2 linked regions of the Roseiconus lacunae genome follow. The protein of the gene in region 2 interacts with the protein of the main gene of each other region in a pairwise test. Links are inferred from orthologs where the notes say so. Each region holds a gene or a part of one and is shown on either strand. Other genes may lie near its edges.

Region 1 (6,958 bases), on a different replicon or contig from region 2:
CCAGCGGCAAACTAAGATTGCGGCCGTCGGGTAGTGCCGGTGGCCAAAACGGACTGAAGGACATCATCCGACACCTCGGCTCAGAGTCGTTTCCACGGCTAAGAGTCGGAATCGGACGCCCTCCCGAAGGCTGGGCAGTAACCGACTACGTCTTGGGGAAATTCTCCAAGCAAGAACAAGAGACCTTTGAAGCAGCCACCACCCGGGCGGCTCATGCTGCGATCAGCTTTGTCACCGACGGAGTCGATTCAACGATGAGCCAGTTCAATGCGGCACAGGCTTCTCCAAAGCAACCTGAAAAGTGAAAGAGCAAAGTCGTGGCGAAGAATACTTACGAAACACTGTGCATCCTGGATAGCAACCATTACGCCCGGGATCCCGGTGGTGTCAGCAAACAAATCGAAGATCTGATCACCGAAGCTGGTGGCAAGGTCGAAGTCAATCGATTGTGGATGGAGCAAAAGCTGGCCTACCCCATCGAAGGTCACCAGAAGGGAACCTATTGGTTGACCTACTTCGAAATGGAAGGTCGCGAAGTCCCGAAGTTGGACCGCGCATTTCAGCTTTGCGAGCCAGTCCTGCGTCAAATGACGATCAAACTGGACCCTCGTCTGGTCGAGCCTATCCTGGCGAACGCACGTGGAGCCGGGCCGGTATCGGCCGCCGGAGAAGCTGCGGCGGCTGAAGAAGGCGACGAAAAAGAGAGCGAGTAAATCGAGACTATTGTCGCCCTGCGTCACACCGACTGGCAACGCGAGAGTTTGAGCGAACGACCATGCTCGGGCGACCTCGCGAATCCAGTCAAGACGCCTTGGCACATGGGAGTTCGATGAAGGGTCTGTTCAGATCGGATTTGATGCCTAGAATAGATCCCTCGTTTCGCTACCGCTGGTTTAACGATGACAGCCGGCACAGCGTGCTCACCCAACCGACTTCGCCCGGATAACCGAGATCGTCATGGCCAGCTTCAACCGAGTGATTCTCGTCGGGAATCTGACACGCGACATTGAATTGAGGTACATTCCAAGCGGTCAGGCCGTCTCGGATGTAACGATCGCGGTCAATGACCGTAGAAAAACTGCCAACGGTGACTGGGTCGAGGAACCCTGTTTTGTCGATGTAACCCTCTGGGGTCGCAACGCCGAAGTCGCCAGTGAGTACCTTTCGAAAGGTTCTCCGGTGCTGATCGAAGGCCGATTGAAACTGGATCGCTGGGAAACCGACGGTCAAAAACGCAGCAAACTCCGTGTGATTTGCGAAAAAATGCAAATGCTCGGCGGCCGATCTGGATCGGGGGGCTCACCTCCGTCATCCGGATCTTCACGACAGCACACGGCCGAATACGAAAGCAGCTACGGCTCCGGCGAGCACGAACAGCGTGACGCCGGTGCCCGCGATGCCCAACCCACCGGCGGCGGAGCCGGATACGAAGATCCAAACATTCCTTTTTGATCGAGCGTCACTGCGAAGCAGTTCGCACCGGACGACGACGATCCACTGAACTTCCACCAACCACTCGCCCAGATACAGAACGATGCCACGTCACGGACGCACCGTCAAACGACCCTTCAAACGGCTTCCACAAGGTCCTAATGGCGGGATTCAATTGCTACTGATTCACAACGTCGAACACCTCGGAAAGCAAGGTGAAATCGTCGAAGTGAAGCCCGGATTCGCGCGTAATTACCTGCTCCCACAAGGCATGGCGACGATCGCGACCGAGCACCACAAGCGAATGGTCGAGAAGCACCGCGAAAAACTTCGTGCGATCGAGCTTGAAAAACTCAAGAGCTACCGTGACCTCGCCGACGAACTCGGTAAGCAATCGATCACGATCGAAGCGAACGCTAACGACGAAGGGCATCTCTACGGCAGCGTCGGCCCACATGAGATCGTCGGCGCACTCAAGGAAGCCGGCTTCAGCCTCGCCAACGATCAGATCCGCCTCGACGGGCCACTGCGTGAACTCGGTCTTTACACGGTCAAAATTCACCTTCACAGTGAAGTCGATGCGAGTCTTAAGGTCTGGGTTGTCCCGACGGCGACCGAAGACGCTCCTGCTGCCAGCTAGAGCGACTTGACACGGCCACCCCGATAGCATTGGGGTGCCCAGTAAACATCTTGCGGCAACCCACCGATGCCGCGTAGACAATCAACGACTAACAAGGGGCTGTGGCGGAACTGGCAGACGCGCTGGATTTAGGTTCCAGTTTCTTCGGAAGTGCAGGTTCGACTCCTGTCAGCCCTATGCCGTTTCTCCTATAAGGGAAACGGCTTTTTTTTATGCGCCGGGTTACCTCGGGGTTACCGATTTCCCCATTTCTGTTGCCTAGATTCGCTTAAAGTGGACTTCGGTCAGCCGCCGAAACTCGATCATGGAAGTCGAGCGCTGGCTCCGAAAAACTGGGATGAAAGGTTTCGGTCACTTGCTATTTCCCCTTGTAGCCAACCGGTTCCAAGCGTTGCGGCCCCTGCTCTTGTGAGACCCGATCTCTATCAACTGGGCAAGACGGCCTTAAGAGCGGATCTCGATCCTGTGCTGATCGCGAAAGTAAGTACGTCGGTCGGGTAGCACATCGCGACATCTATGTACCGAATTGCTCCGGCACACTCAGGGTTGGGTTTTAGTGAATCGGTGGATAGATCCGCTCTAACTCCAAATCTCCGAAATAGATCGCGCTCTTTCGCTTCCTGCCCTTTCGATCATGGCAGGGCGGGTGGGGCATTCAGCGGAAGGAATGGTGCTCCCGTTTGCTGGGGACGTCTCCAGAACGCTCGAAACGATTGACGGCGGCGACGTGAGTCCTGATGACTGCTACGCACCGCTTCGAATTGATCGGACGACGCCAACGTTGGTGGATAGGATCGCATGTCGCGGATCGGAAGCGGACCGATCTCTTGCCCGGTGAGCGTGTTGAGATCCGCATCCTTGTCCCAGCCGACACAGTGCAGAATAAAGTCGCGGCGATAGCCTTCGGGAGGGTCGTTCGGTGGCGCTTTAAATAACATTTGAATCTCGTCGCCTCCGCTGATCACCACCATCTGGTCGTCCCACTGTTGTAGTTTGTCGGTGCATTCACCAAAACTTGTGATAGCGCCACGCAGCGGTGGCCAACGGGGCACCTGCGATGCGTTGGAATAGTCATAGGTTTCCGGATGTAGGTCACTCGTTTTTTGACGGGCGCTAAACCCGTGATACGCGAGCGACGCTTGACGTAGTGGCAAGGCCTGCTGGATGACATCGGCGCCGAGTTCGGTGATCGCGAGTTCGGCACTGTCCCAGTAAATCTGCGCACTCGTGCGAACACGAAACCGGGGATCATCTTTTAATAAGTGTTCGGTAACATCGACGACGATCGTCTTTGTTTTGCCGCCAGGGAATCCCATGAATTCGATCACCTCGGTCCATTCATCCGAGCCACTTTCTTGTGGCACCCAGACAGACGGAAACTCGATCGGTGGCAATTCCGGATTCTGATCGATTTGGATATTCAGAGAGGTGTCCGTCGGCAAGATCCATCCACGCAAGATCAGACATACACGCTGCTCTGCCTTTGCTTTTTGGACGCCCTTAGCACCGCGGTCGCCAAAATCTAGATCGATCCAATGCGGCGGGCAAAGTCCCTGACGAATACGGCGGTCGAACCCTTTGACATAGTTGTCATCTGACTTCAAAAGCAGCGAAGTGATGTCCTGGCCGGTCGTTCCGACTGCGTTTTCTAACGCGAAACGCCCATCCTCTTGAAAGGCGAACACGGTCGGTGTCGCGATCGTCGGCGGTCCGACTTTTTCGTTCGTCCAGACCTGAATATCCTCCGGATGATCGACCGCGATCAGTTCAACATGATCAACATAAGCGACCTCCCAGAGTTCTTCGGTCAATCGCAAATCGTAGTTCCCGTCAGCATTCTTGGCGATTGATTGGCCGTCGAGCATCAAGTATTCCCAAGGGCGATCCTGCTGGACCACACCGGCGGCGACCTGCAATCCCAGCGGTGCCGCCCAGAGGCAATCGGTTTGGAAGGCGAACTTTTCACCATCCCAGCTATACAAGTAGGGGCACGACCCCTTGAGCGTCTGCTCTTCTTCGATCACCGAATTGATCTTTGGATCCCTTAGCGTTTGCGTCAAACCGTTCGGCATGATCACACGGATGCTATCGATCGACTTCAAACCATCCAAACCGAAGTAGGTCTCTGGGCTCGTCACGATCCGGCTTCGATAATACGGACCGCTTCGTAGCTCCAACACCGATCCGATCGCATAATGATTGACTCGGCCACTTGCCGCAGCGTTGTCTGCGATGCCTTTGAAACGAACTTTGACAAAGCCACCCGCGGTTGATTTGCCCTGACCTCCGACTCGATTCCGATGTACTTTTAACTCGCCGTCGATGGAAACCAGATCAACGACGCCATCGTTGTTCGTATCGCCAGCGATCAAGTTCCCTGCCGGAATGTTCGGAGCCTGGTCAAGCCTGGCGAGCCCCCAAGGCCCAAGCCGAGTGAACGCGTTCTTGGCAACCAATTCGAAGTAACTGTCTCCGTCCAAATCAGCCAGTGCAGGCTGTGACGAAAAGCCCGGGCCGGTTTCCACCCGATCTACCGACCACACACCGATATCGGATGAGTTGGCAAAGGCAATCAGAGATTGCTGATCACTTGTTGCGACGATATCCCAACCCACATTTGCGTCGATGTCCTCGATCGCGATCGAAAGCGCATGCTGGTCATCGCCGACCGGCAAGGCGGGGACTTCGCTAAGTTCGCGGTGACGGAACTGCAAGTGCAGCAGATTCTCGAGTTGGCTGATTCGACCGGAACGATGAATCGCGACGACATCCAAATCGATGTCTCGGTCGAGATCACCGATCGCCATATCGACAATTGGGTCGTCAGTGGGAACCGTCGACGTCGCAACGGGAGCTTCAAAAAAGGTTCGATTGCCGCGGTTGATAAACGTTCGCAGACCATCGCTTCGTGTCGCGACGATCAGGTCGAGATCACCGTCGCCTTCGAGATCACCAGCGATTGCAGCCGTCACCGCCCCTACCGATTCGAGCCCCGTTTCGATCTCCAATCGGCGCAACCGTTGACTGGAATCGGATGACTTACGGGCGTCGACGCCGATCATTTGCAATCCGAACTCGCCAAAAACGACGATCCCCTGAAACGTATTGTGCCTAGCCTTGGAGACGGCTGCTTTGCCGGCGTCGCCATTTTGATCACTAGCCGGAGGCTGCGATTGCTTGATCCGATCGGTATCGCTGCTATCGACCATAAATAAGTCGGCGGCAATCATGCCGGACACCTGTTCGCCCAAGTCGAGTGTTGCGAACGCTGTCCACTGATCGGAAGCATTTTCGATCAGCTGCAGTTTTCCGTCCGCGGTCACCACAGCGAGATCCAAATCCAAATCGAGATCAAAATCGATGGCCAGCACCGTCGTGACAGTGCCCGCAAGTGCGATATCGTCGGAATCAAACGTCAACGTATCCCGGGAAGCGGCCAAAGGTGCCGTCTTGGTGATCTCTGTCGACAGACGACGAACGGCGTCAAAGTTCAGTCGATCTAGCGGGTGTGGGTTCGCACGACGACGATCAGTCCGAACGATTTCCAAAGGGTTCAAGACGTTCGACCACAGCACGTACGACTGGTTCGCTTTGGCCCAATCCCCGGATTCGATCGCCGCTTTGATGCGGTCGGCAAGTTCCTTGGGTTCGATTCCGATCGGTTTAGTGTAGGCTCGCAATGTCGGCTCGACAGCCGCAGCGAGTTGCCACGTTCGATCGACCAGTGCCGCGGCAGTCTTTTCTTGACTTTCGATTGCCAGCCGCAAGGCCTGCATCGCAACGAATAGGTTGTCCGGATTGGTGTCAGACAACTGTTTGAGTGCAACCGTCGCAGGACGCCGAACCTGTTCGGGCAAGCCATCAACGGGATCGGACATTTTGTCAAGCAATTCGACCAGTGGTCCGCCAAGGATCACAGCGTTAGGATCTTGACCGATCGCCCCGGTCATCGCCTGCGTAAGCCGGCTAAGTAATTCACGGCGCAGTGACTTGCCAATCGTTGTTCCCAACAGGGCAGCCTCATGGGCATCAATCCGGGCAGCCAACCACAGCTTGGTGACGTCATCACCGGAGACATTTTGGTAGGCTTCGATCGCCGACCGAGCCACATCGATGGCGTTGGGAAGTTGCGAGCGTGCGGCGCGCTGTTCATCTTTTGTCTTGACCGAATCGGTCGCAACCGAGGTCAGTGCGTCCACTTGCAATACCGAAGCCAAAGCACGATTGAGTTCCACCGAGGGATCCTCGGGTAGCTGTTGGCCGAGCTGTTGCCAGAGCGTAATCGCCTGATCGGTTTCCAGATTTTCTGTCGCGGCCAGCGCCTTATTCAATTTGACCAAAGTTGCCTCGGATTCACCCGAGCGGCCGGGCGTGGTACCGTTTGTATTTGCCGTTTTTTTGCGACAACCGCTGCTGGTCCCCAAGGCGGTGAACAAGCACAACGCGAACACGGCAATGTGGCTTCGGTGCATAAATCCGATCTCGGTCAGGTCCCGCAAGAAAAGAATTGAAAATCGATTCATGATGAAGTTAGCAAAATTTATCGACTCTTCCGACTCGGTACGGTTCGGTCGCGTGGTTGAAAGTGAATTAATTCCGCTGGTTGCTAGCGATACCTACCCAACGCTTGCCGCAATCCTGGCGGCTCCGTCACCGATCGAGGCTGCCGGAAGTTTGCAATCCGAACCGGCAATCGCCGTCGCTCCTAGCGTTCGCTGGTTACCGCCGATCGACCGGCAAGAGGTTTGGGCCGCCGGTGTGACGTACAAACGCAGCCAAACGGCCCGAATGGAAGAGTCTGAGGCCGCCGCCTCCTGCTACGATCGAGTTTACAACGCAGACCGACCAGAGCTGTTCTTCAAAGCCACCCCACACCGCGTTGCCGGC
Region 2 (7,377 bases):
CAAGCATTGGATCTAGACGGAGCCCTAGTCTGTGATCACCAGTGGGGCGCGGGTGCGTCTGGCAAGGATGATCAATCCGATGAAGGTCAAGCCGATCCCGACGGCCAGCCGGAAAGTGATGGGTTCTGAAAAGAGAATCACGCCTGCAACGGCAGCCATCGCGACTTGGGATGCATTGATCAGATTGACCGCGACCACCGGCAATAGACGTAGCGACGCGGTGATGGCGACGAACGCTGAAAAATTCAGGAACCCGGCGGCTGTCATTGCCAGCCATTGATCCGGCGACGTTCGGCTGATGGTATTCCAGCCGAGCATCACCGCACAGTAGCTCCAGAGTGTGATGACGCCGGTCAGACCGCTGACAAACATCAGCACATTGGATCGGAATCCGTGCTGGAGTGTCATCCGCATCGTGACACCGAAGAGCGAATAAGCGAGTCCACTGAGTGCGGCCCACAGCGACCCCGTGAGAATTTCCGCCGCCGAGCGTGAGACGGTTGTTTCGTTTGCGGTCGTCTCGGGGAGTGAGAGGACGACGACGGCGACGATGAGAGTGATCATCGCAATGATCTTGCGTCGGCTAACAGCTTCGCCCAACAGGATCGCACCGAAGATCGCACCGCCGACGATCAGTACCCCTAAAGTGATCGGGACAGATGCGGCAAGTCCGATGTAACCGAGTGCCTTTTGGAAAGCCGCATTGCCGAAAAACTGTGCTAAGAACGACGCACCGATGAACCGGCCCAACCGCAGCGCTGTGAGTTGTTCAAATGGGCGTTCGGTCGCGGCCGTGGACGAACCCACCCATCGATTCCAGCAAAGCAGCGGACCGAGGACCGCCACGGTGGGAGCTGCTTTGACGGCAGAGACCAAGTAGGGGTCGACGTCAACACATTTTCGCAATGCGATGTTGGTGAGCGTGTAAAGGACGGCGGAAGCGAGACCACAGGCAGGGCCGAGCCACATTGGGGAGTTTGGCATGTCGTGCGAGGTCAGGCGTCAGATCGTTTGACGACGTCACTCAAGTCATCGCTCGTCAGCTCATCCGTCGGACGATCAGGAATCGTGTCCGTATACGCGTTGTTGATCGTCAAGCTGCTGTCGGTAAGTTGACGATGATGTGCGGGTTTTGGATGGGCGACGATCACAGTGATGTTGTCTTCCCCGCCGGCTTGGTTGGCGAAGTCGATCAATTGCTGACAGAGCAGGGAGGCGTCATTTTGGGCGGACGCAAATTGAGCCAATTGTTCATTTTCAAGATAGCGGTACAAGCCATCACTACAGAGAATCACCGAGTCATCGGTTTGCAGGTCGACCCGGTGAACTTCGGCGAGGAGTTCGCGCTCGCCGTGGCCGCCGAGGACGTTCCACAGCACGTTGCTCCAGCGGCTTGACGCTTCGTCCTCGGGTTTCATTCCGCCGGCTTCGACCATTTGCCGAGCAAGCGTGTGATCGGTCGTCAATTGTTTCGCCATCCCTTGCCGAACCAGGTAGCAGCGACTATCGCCCGCATGGACGACATACATCGTCGGCCAGTTGATGTAAGCCATCGTGAGGGTGGTGCCCATGCCAGCCTTGTTGGCGTCATGTCGAGCCTCAGAGAGGATGCGTGTATGGGCATCGCGGAGTAATTGCCGGAGTGAGTTGACGAAATCCTCTTCGTTGTCTTCGTCGGAATGAAAGAACCAATGGACGCTGTTGATCAGTCTTGAAATCAGGTGTTGTGCCGCCACGCTGCTGGCTTGCTCGCCGGCCGCATGCCCGCCCATGCCGTCGGCGACGATTAGCACCTGCCCTTGCATTTTCCCATAAAAACGACCCGCGGGGATTTCTTCCAAGCTTGATGCCGAAACCAGCATCGATTTGCTCAGTTCGGCAATCAGGAATTGGTCTTGGTTCACCGCACGGCAGCGACCGATGTCCGTACGGCCAAAGGTTTCTGATTGCGTGAATTCGAATTCTGAGTCGTGCATTTTTTGGCCTCACCCCGTCCGGTCTTTCGGCGTGCTCGTGTTGCAACCTCACCTCACAACCTTACCGGGGGTTGATTGTAGCCTTGTCGCGTCGATCACGTCAGAGTGGCGGCTTCGCACACATTACTTCACGTTAACAGGCTGTCGAGTGACAATGATCGCAGGTAAGTAGCCGGTGAGGCGACAGCGGTACGGTTCGATCACCGATTGTAGAACAGCCGCGTCGTCGTCGATTCTTTATTGATCATGGTTCGCAAAAGAAAATTTCGTTTTCAAACCCTTTAAAAAATGCGTCCGGCGGTGCATCATTTGAGATGATTGGATTTGTATCACGTGATTAAAAACGTGACGTAGGTTTTGCAGCAAGCAACCTTTGGATTGGAAGAAGCTGTCAGGTATGGAACTATCAAAGAAACGGCGACGTAAGCTGCAGGCCCAAGTCGATCAAGATTATGGATATCGGGCGTACGAAGACCGCGACGTGTACGTCGCCGAAATCAAGGGCAAAGGGCGTGGGGTTATCGCGTCTCGGCAGTTCTTGCCAGGCGAGTTGGTGATCGAAATCACGGGGCAACTGATCGCCGCCGACGATTACGACGGTTCAACGTATGCGATGAACTTGGATGATGCTTGGTACCTGGAACCGATCATCCCGGGTGCCTATATCAACCATTCTTGCAATCCCAACTGCGACATGGTGCAGGTCACCGAAGTCTCTAATGGTTTGGTCGCACGTTGTAACATCGAACCGGGGACCGAGTTGACGTTCGATTATCAATGGGAAGCCCAGTGGTGGATTCCGAAGTGCTGTTGTGGTTCGAAAAACTGTCGTGGCTGGGTGGTCGCCGAGGATGATGTGAAGAAAATGAAACGCTTGGTGAGCCGCGAAAAACGCAAAGCAAAATAGTTCGATCGCTTTCTGTCGAGCACGAATCCTTCGCCGCTAAAGCATGTCCAGAGGGTCGATGTCGACGACGTATTGGACGTCATCTTTTTCGGGAATCTTAAATGACTTTGTCGCCATCCGGATTGTCGCGCCAAGCTGAAGCGGGTCGATCGATTGAAGCAGCAAGTGAAATCGATATTTGCCACGAAGTTTGACGATCGGGGGTGGCGCGGGGCCGAGCAGGCGTACCTCCGCGCCGAGGCGTTCGCGTGCCGATTCGAGACGTTGCAATAACAAGCAGGCCGTCGCTTCGGTGACATCTTCGATGCTCCCGCGGATGATAATCCGAGCGATCGAACCGAGCGGTGGGTAGTTAAATTTGCGACGGTTCGCGATTTCGGCTTTGGCGAATTGAATGTAATCGTGTCGAGAGGCGGCCTGGATTGCCATGTGTTCTGGGGAGAAGGTTTGCACGATGACGCGACCGCCGCGTGAGCCTCGACCGGTCCGGCCGGCGACTTGAGTGACGAGCTGAAAGGTGCGCTCGCCGGCTCGAAAGTCGGGGAAGTGTAGGGCGGCATCGGCATTGATCACCCCGACGAGAAGGACGTTCGGAAAGTCCAGTCCCTTGGCGATCATTTGTGTCCCAAGCAGCAGGTCGATCTCGCCGCTACGGAATGCGGCGAGGACTTTTTGGTGGCTACCGGGGCGACGCATCGTATCGCTGTCCATCCGTGCGACGCGTGCTTTGGGGAATCGAGCTTTGACTTCGACTTCAAGTTTTTGCGTTCCGAGACCGCTGTAGCGAATCCCGTCGAAGCGACACTCCGGGCACCAGGGCGGCGTCGCGATGGTGTAATCGCAGTAGTGGCAAACCGCTTTGCTTCCGTCGCGGTGATGGGTGAGCGGGAGCTCGCATTCGGGGCAGGCAACGACGTGACCGCAAGCGGGGCACTGGATGGTCGTCGCAAACCCGCGGCGATTGAGCAGCAGGATAACCTGCCCTTTTTCGTGAAGTGTTTCGTTGACTGCTTGGTGCAAGCGGCGGCTGATCGATCCGCCCATGGATCGTTCGTCTTTGAGCCGAAGGTCAACGAGTTGGACATCCGGCATCGGGCGATTTCCGACGCGATTGGGCATCGAAATCAACTCCGCATGTCCGGTCTCGGTTGCGTACCAAGATTCGAGTGACGGCGTTGCACTACCAAGAAGCAATGGGATCTTCAGGGACCGGGCGCGCGCGTAGGCGACTTTTCGTGCATGGTAGCGTGGTTGGCTGTCTTGTTTGAATGATCCATCGTGTTCTTCATCAAGAATGATTAACCCGAGGCGGGGCAGGGGGGCAAAGACTGCGCTTCGGGGGCCGACGACTACCTGCACTTCGCCGCGGCGAATCCGCTGCCATTGGTAGTGGCGTTCGGCAGGAGTCATTTGACTGTGTAAAACAGCCACCGACTGAAAACGGCGTTCAAAGCGGCCGCGCGTCTGCGGTGTGAGGCTGATCTCGGGAACGAGCACGATCGCCGCGCGGCCAAACTTAACGACATGCTCGATCGCTTGGATGTAAACCTCGGTCTTACCGCTACCGGTCACCCCGTGCAGAAGCAGGGTGCGCGGTTCGGCGGAATCGACGGCACCGGTGATTTGCCTCAGGGCGGCGGTTTGTTCGTCGGTCAGCGTGTGCTTTTCGACTTGTTCGCCGTCACCGACTTGCCAACGCGTGGTCATACCGGACGACAGTTCACGCTGTTTGTTTTCGGTGACCATGCCTTTCTTCCGCAACGCTCGAATCGGTGCGGCGGTGCAATCGGCATGAACCATCAACTGTGACTCGGTCATGGGGCGTCCCGAGGCAATCAGTAGGCGAAGTGCACGCTGCTGTTTCGGCGGCAGCGCTTCGACGGCGGCGTTGTCTTTGGTGATCGGGGCAGGGGATAGGTAGGTGCGCTGACGCGTGCCTGCTTGCGATCGAACGCTGCTGGGGATGAGGGCGTCAAAGACTTGGCCCGCCGGGGATTGGTAATAGTGGCTCATCCACGTCACCAACCGAACCAAAGGCCGATCACAAAGCGGTTCACCGTCGAGGACATCTGCGACGTCGCTTAGGTTGCGCCCGCCACTGGAGCCGAGCTTGGTTTCGATGCACCAGCCGGTTGTCGGTTGTTTCCGGCGCCCGAGTGGAACATGGACACGCATTCCGGGTTGAAGGACATCGCGGAATTGTTCGGGGATCCGATAATCGTAGGGGCCGAAGGGGGCGTCGCGAAAAACAACACTGGCGATCGCCGTGTCCTCGGGCGTTTCGAGTTCCCAAGGCGGCGGATCGGTGTCAAACAGTTCTCCTTGGGTCGTGCCGTCGTCGGGCTTGGCATCGACGTCAAGGGAGTCAATCTTTTGAAGGTCTGCGTAGGGTGTTTTTTCCAGATCGTCGAATCCAGGTGCCGTCAAGCTTCCGTCGACACATGCCGTCCGGGATTTTGGATCGTCGGGGCGGTTCGGAGTCGTCGGGGGAGAGGAAGCGGATGGCCGGTTTGCGGGTTGGCTGGACGGCGGATTTGGTAAATCACCTGGCTGACGATCAGAAGGGAAGGGGGGTGACATGGTTAGGGGGCCGTCGGGTTGGCCGCTCGAAGCAGACGTTGTAGCGTGGACACTGGTCAGCATAAGGGATTCCGTCGCCAATTGAATCGTCGGTACAAACTTGCCGGGATTGTTCCGAAGGATTTGACACGGTTGGTCCGCTGTTGATCCGACGAGCTTGTGGCAAATGAAATTTAAACGGAGGATTAGCTGATGCGACTAGGGATCTTTGGCGGTTCGTTCGACCCGGTTCATGTCGGACACTTGTGGATCGCCGAGGCGGCGTGGGAGTCGCTATCGCTCGATCGGCTGCACTGGATCCCGACGGCCGCACAGCCACTCAAGCCGGGGGGGGCTTCGGCCACGCCCGAACAGCGAGCAGAGATGTTGCGGCTGGCGATCGGCGGCCGCGAGGGATTTGTTGTTGACGACCGTGAAATCCGTCGTCAGGGCGTCAGCTACACGGTAGAGACGATCGCGGAGATGGGGACCGAATTTTCCGACGCGACGTTGTTCTTGATCATCGGCAGCGATTCGCTTGCTTCGATGCAAAGGTGGCACGAGCCTGCTCGATTGCTCGAATCCGTCCAGCTAAGCGTTGTGCAGCGTGGCGGCGAGGCGGAGATCGACTTTGATGTCCTCGAGGGTTTGGTCTCGACCGAACGCATCGAGCAATTCAAAGCGAATGTGATCAAGATGCCCGCGATCGAAGTCTCAAGCAGCGACATTCGTGATCGGGTGTGTCAAGGGCGAAGCATCCGCTACCGGGTCCCCCATGCGGTCGAGGTGTACTTGAAGGCGAACAAGCTTTATTCAAGTTGATTTTAATCGCACCGTACGATGCGACGTTGGCGGTCCTTAGAAAGAACCGCAAGCGATGAGCGACTACTTCAGGGCCTCGGCCAATCGGATGGTTTCCTGCACCATTTGACCGACACGGGCCTGGATGTTCTCGTCGGAGATTTCGTTGCCTTCAAAGGCATCGCCGAGGGCGTAGACAAACCGCGGAACGATGAGGCAGCGAAAATCCAGCATCAGGCTATTGGCCAGCCCCATCGCGCTCATGTAGCTTCCGGCGCCACCTGCCGCCAGCATCATCGCGACGACCTTGCCGGTCCATTTCTTGCCCGTCAGTTCGACCGCGTTTTTGATCGCCGCGTTGACATCGAAATTGTAGACAGGCGAGGCGATGATGATCGCGTTAGCCGCTTCGATGAGTTTTCCCAGCTCGATCACGTTGGGGTCGCCGTACGCCGAGGCTCCGTCGCAAAAGGGCAGCGGTGTCTGTGCCAAGTCGAACGTGGCGACGTCTTGATGGTCATTTTCGAGAAGCGACTTCGCCGCATTCGCTAAGATTCGGCTGCGGCTGCCGGGATTCAGGCTAGCGCTAATTACCAGGATCATGATCGTTGCTTGTCAAATATCGTGCAGGAAGAGGATTTCTATCCGCGATCCTACGGCAACGATTCGAAGCGGTAAATAAGCCACGGCCGACTTCAAACGCACTTCCGTTGGTCGTTAGACGCAACCGGAGTAGTCGTCGGTGTCCATACCCAGGCGATTTTTCAGCGTGTTGAACTGGTCAAACAACGCTTCACTACTGCTGTGAACATGCTCCGCTTCGGTGATGAACTTCAGCTTGTCGTCCGGGTAGACATCCGATTCGATGAACGTTCGTTCGAATTGTTCGAGGGGTTTGCCGTACACGATCATCAATTTGTGTTCGTCCAACTGGACCTCTTGTCGCCGTGTCGGGTTGATCACGGCGACGCCGGTGCAACCGTCGTTGAGCAAGAGTTCTTCGTGGTCGAGGAGAATGCTTTTCAGGACCGGCATGTCGATATGCTCGCGATACAGGTCCTGATTGTGCGAATTGTGATGATGGCTGGTTTCCAGCACCACGTCGACGACTGGGCCGAGGTGATCGATGAGATC

The links.
Region 1: the proteins of priA (region 2) and ssb interact in binary tests that used the Escherichia coli proteins (3 or more experiments, as listed by UniProt). The link is inferred for Roseiconus lacunae from one-to-one orthologs.

Annotation. Positions count from the first base shown.
Region 1 is NZ_VSZO01000079.1:5,739-12,696, reverse strand. Bases 1-2,704 are described here. They hold ssb (single-stranded DNA-binding protein), read left to right. Parts: upstream 1-957; coding sequence 958-1,452; downstream 1,453-2,704. Other genes in these bases: FYC48_RS25620 (CRTAC1 family protein), read right to left, coding at 2,704-2,704; rplI (50S ribosomal protein L9), read left to right, coding at 1,535-2,071; rpsF (30S ribosomal protein S6), read left to right, coding at 318-713; pth (aminoacyl-tRNA hydrolase), read left to right, coding at 1-305. Outside these bases: more of FYC48_RS25620, read right to left, coding at 2,705-6,594; FYC48_RS25615 (fumarylacetoacetate hydrolase family protein), read left to right, coding at 6,596-6,958. UniProt on the Escherichia coli protein: Plays an important role in DNA replication, recombination and repair. Binds to ssDNA and to an array of partner proteins to recruit them to their sites of action during DNA metabolism. Acts as a sliding platform that migrates on DNA via reptation.
Region 2 is NZ_VSZO01000012.1:426,651-434,027, reverse strand. The notes cover bases 2,692-5,814. They hold priA (replication restart helicase PriA), read right to left. Parts: upstream 5,464-5,814; coding sequence 2,920-5,463; downstream 2,692-2,919. Other genes in these bases: nadD (nicotinate (nicotinamide) nucleotide adenylyltransferase), read left to right, coding at 5,656-5,814; FYC48_RS17825 (SET domain-containing protein), read left to right, coding at 2,692-2,883. Also shown: FYC48_RS17835 (DMT family transporter), read right to left, coding at 25-984; FYC48_RS17830 (PP2C family protein-serine/threonine phosphatase), read right to left, coding at 996-1,976; more of FYC48_RS17825, read left to right, coding at 2,374-2,691; more of nadD, read left to right, coding at 5,815-6,264; FYC48_RS17810 (NADPH-dependent FMN reductase), read right to left, coding at 6,328-6,846; FYC48_RS17805 (hypothetical protein), read right to left, coding at 6,961-7,377.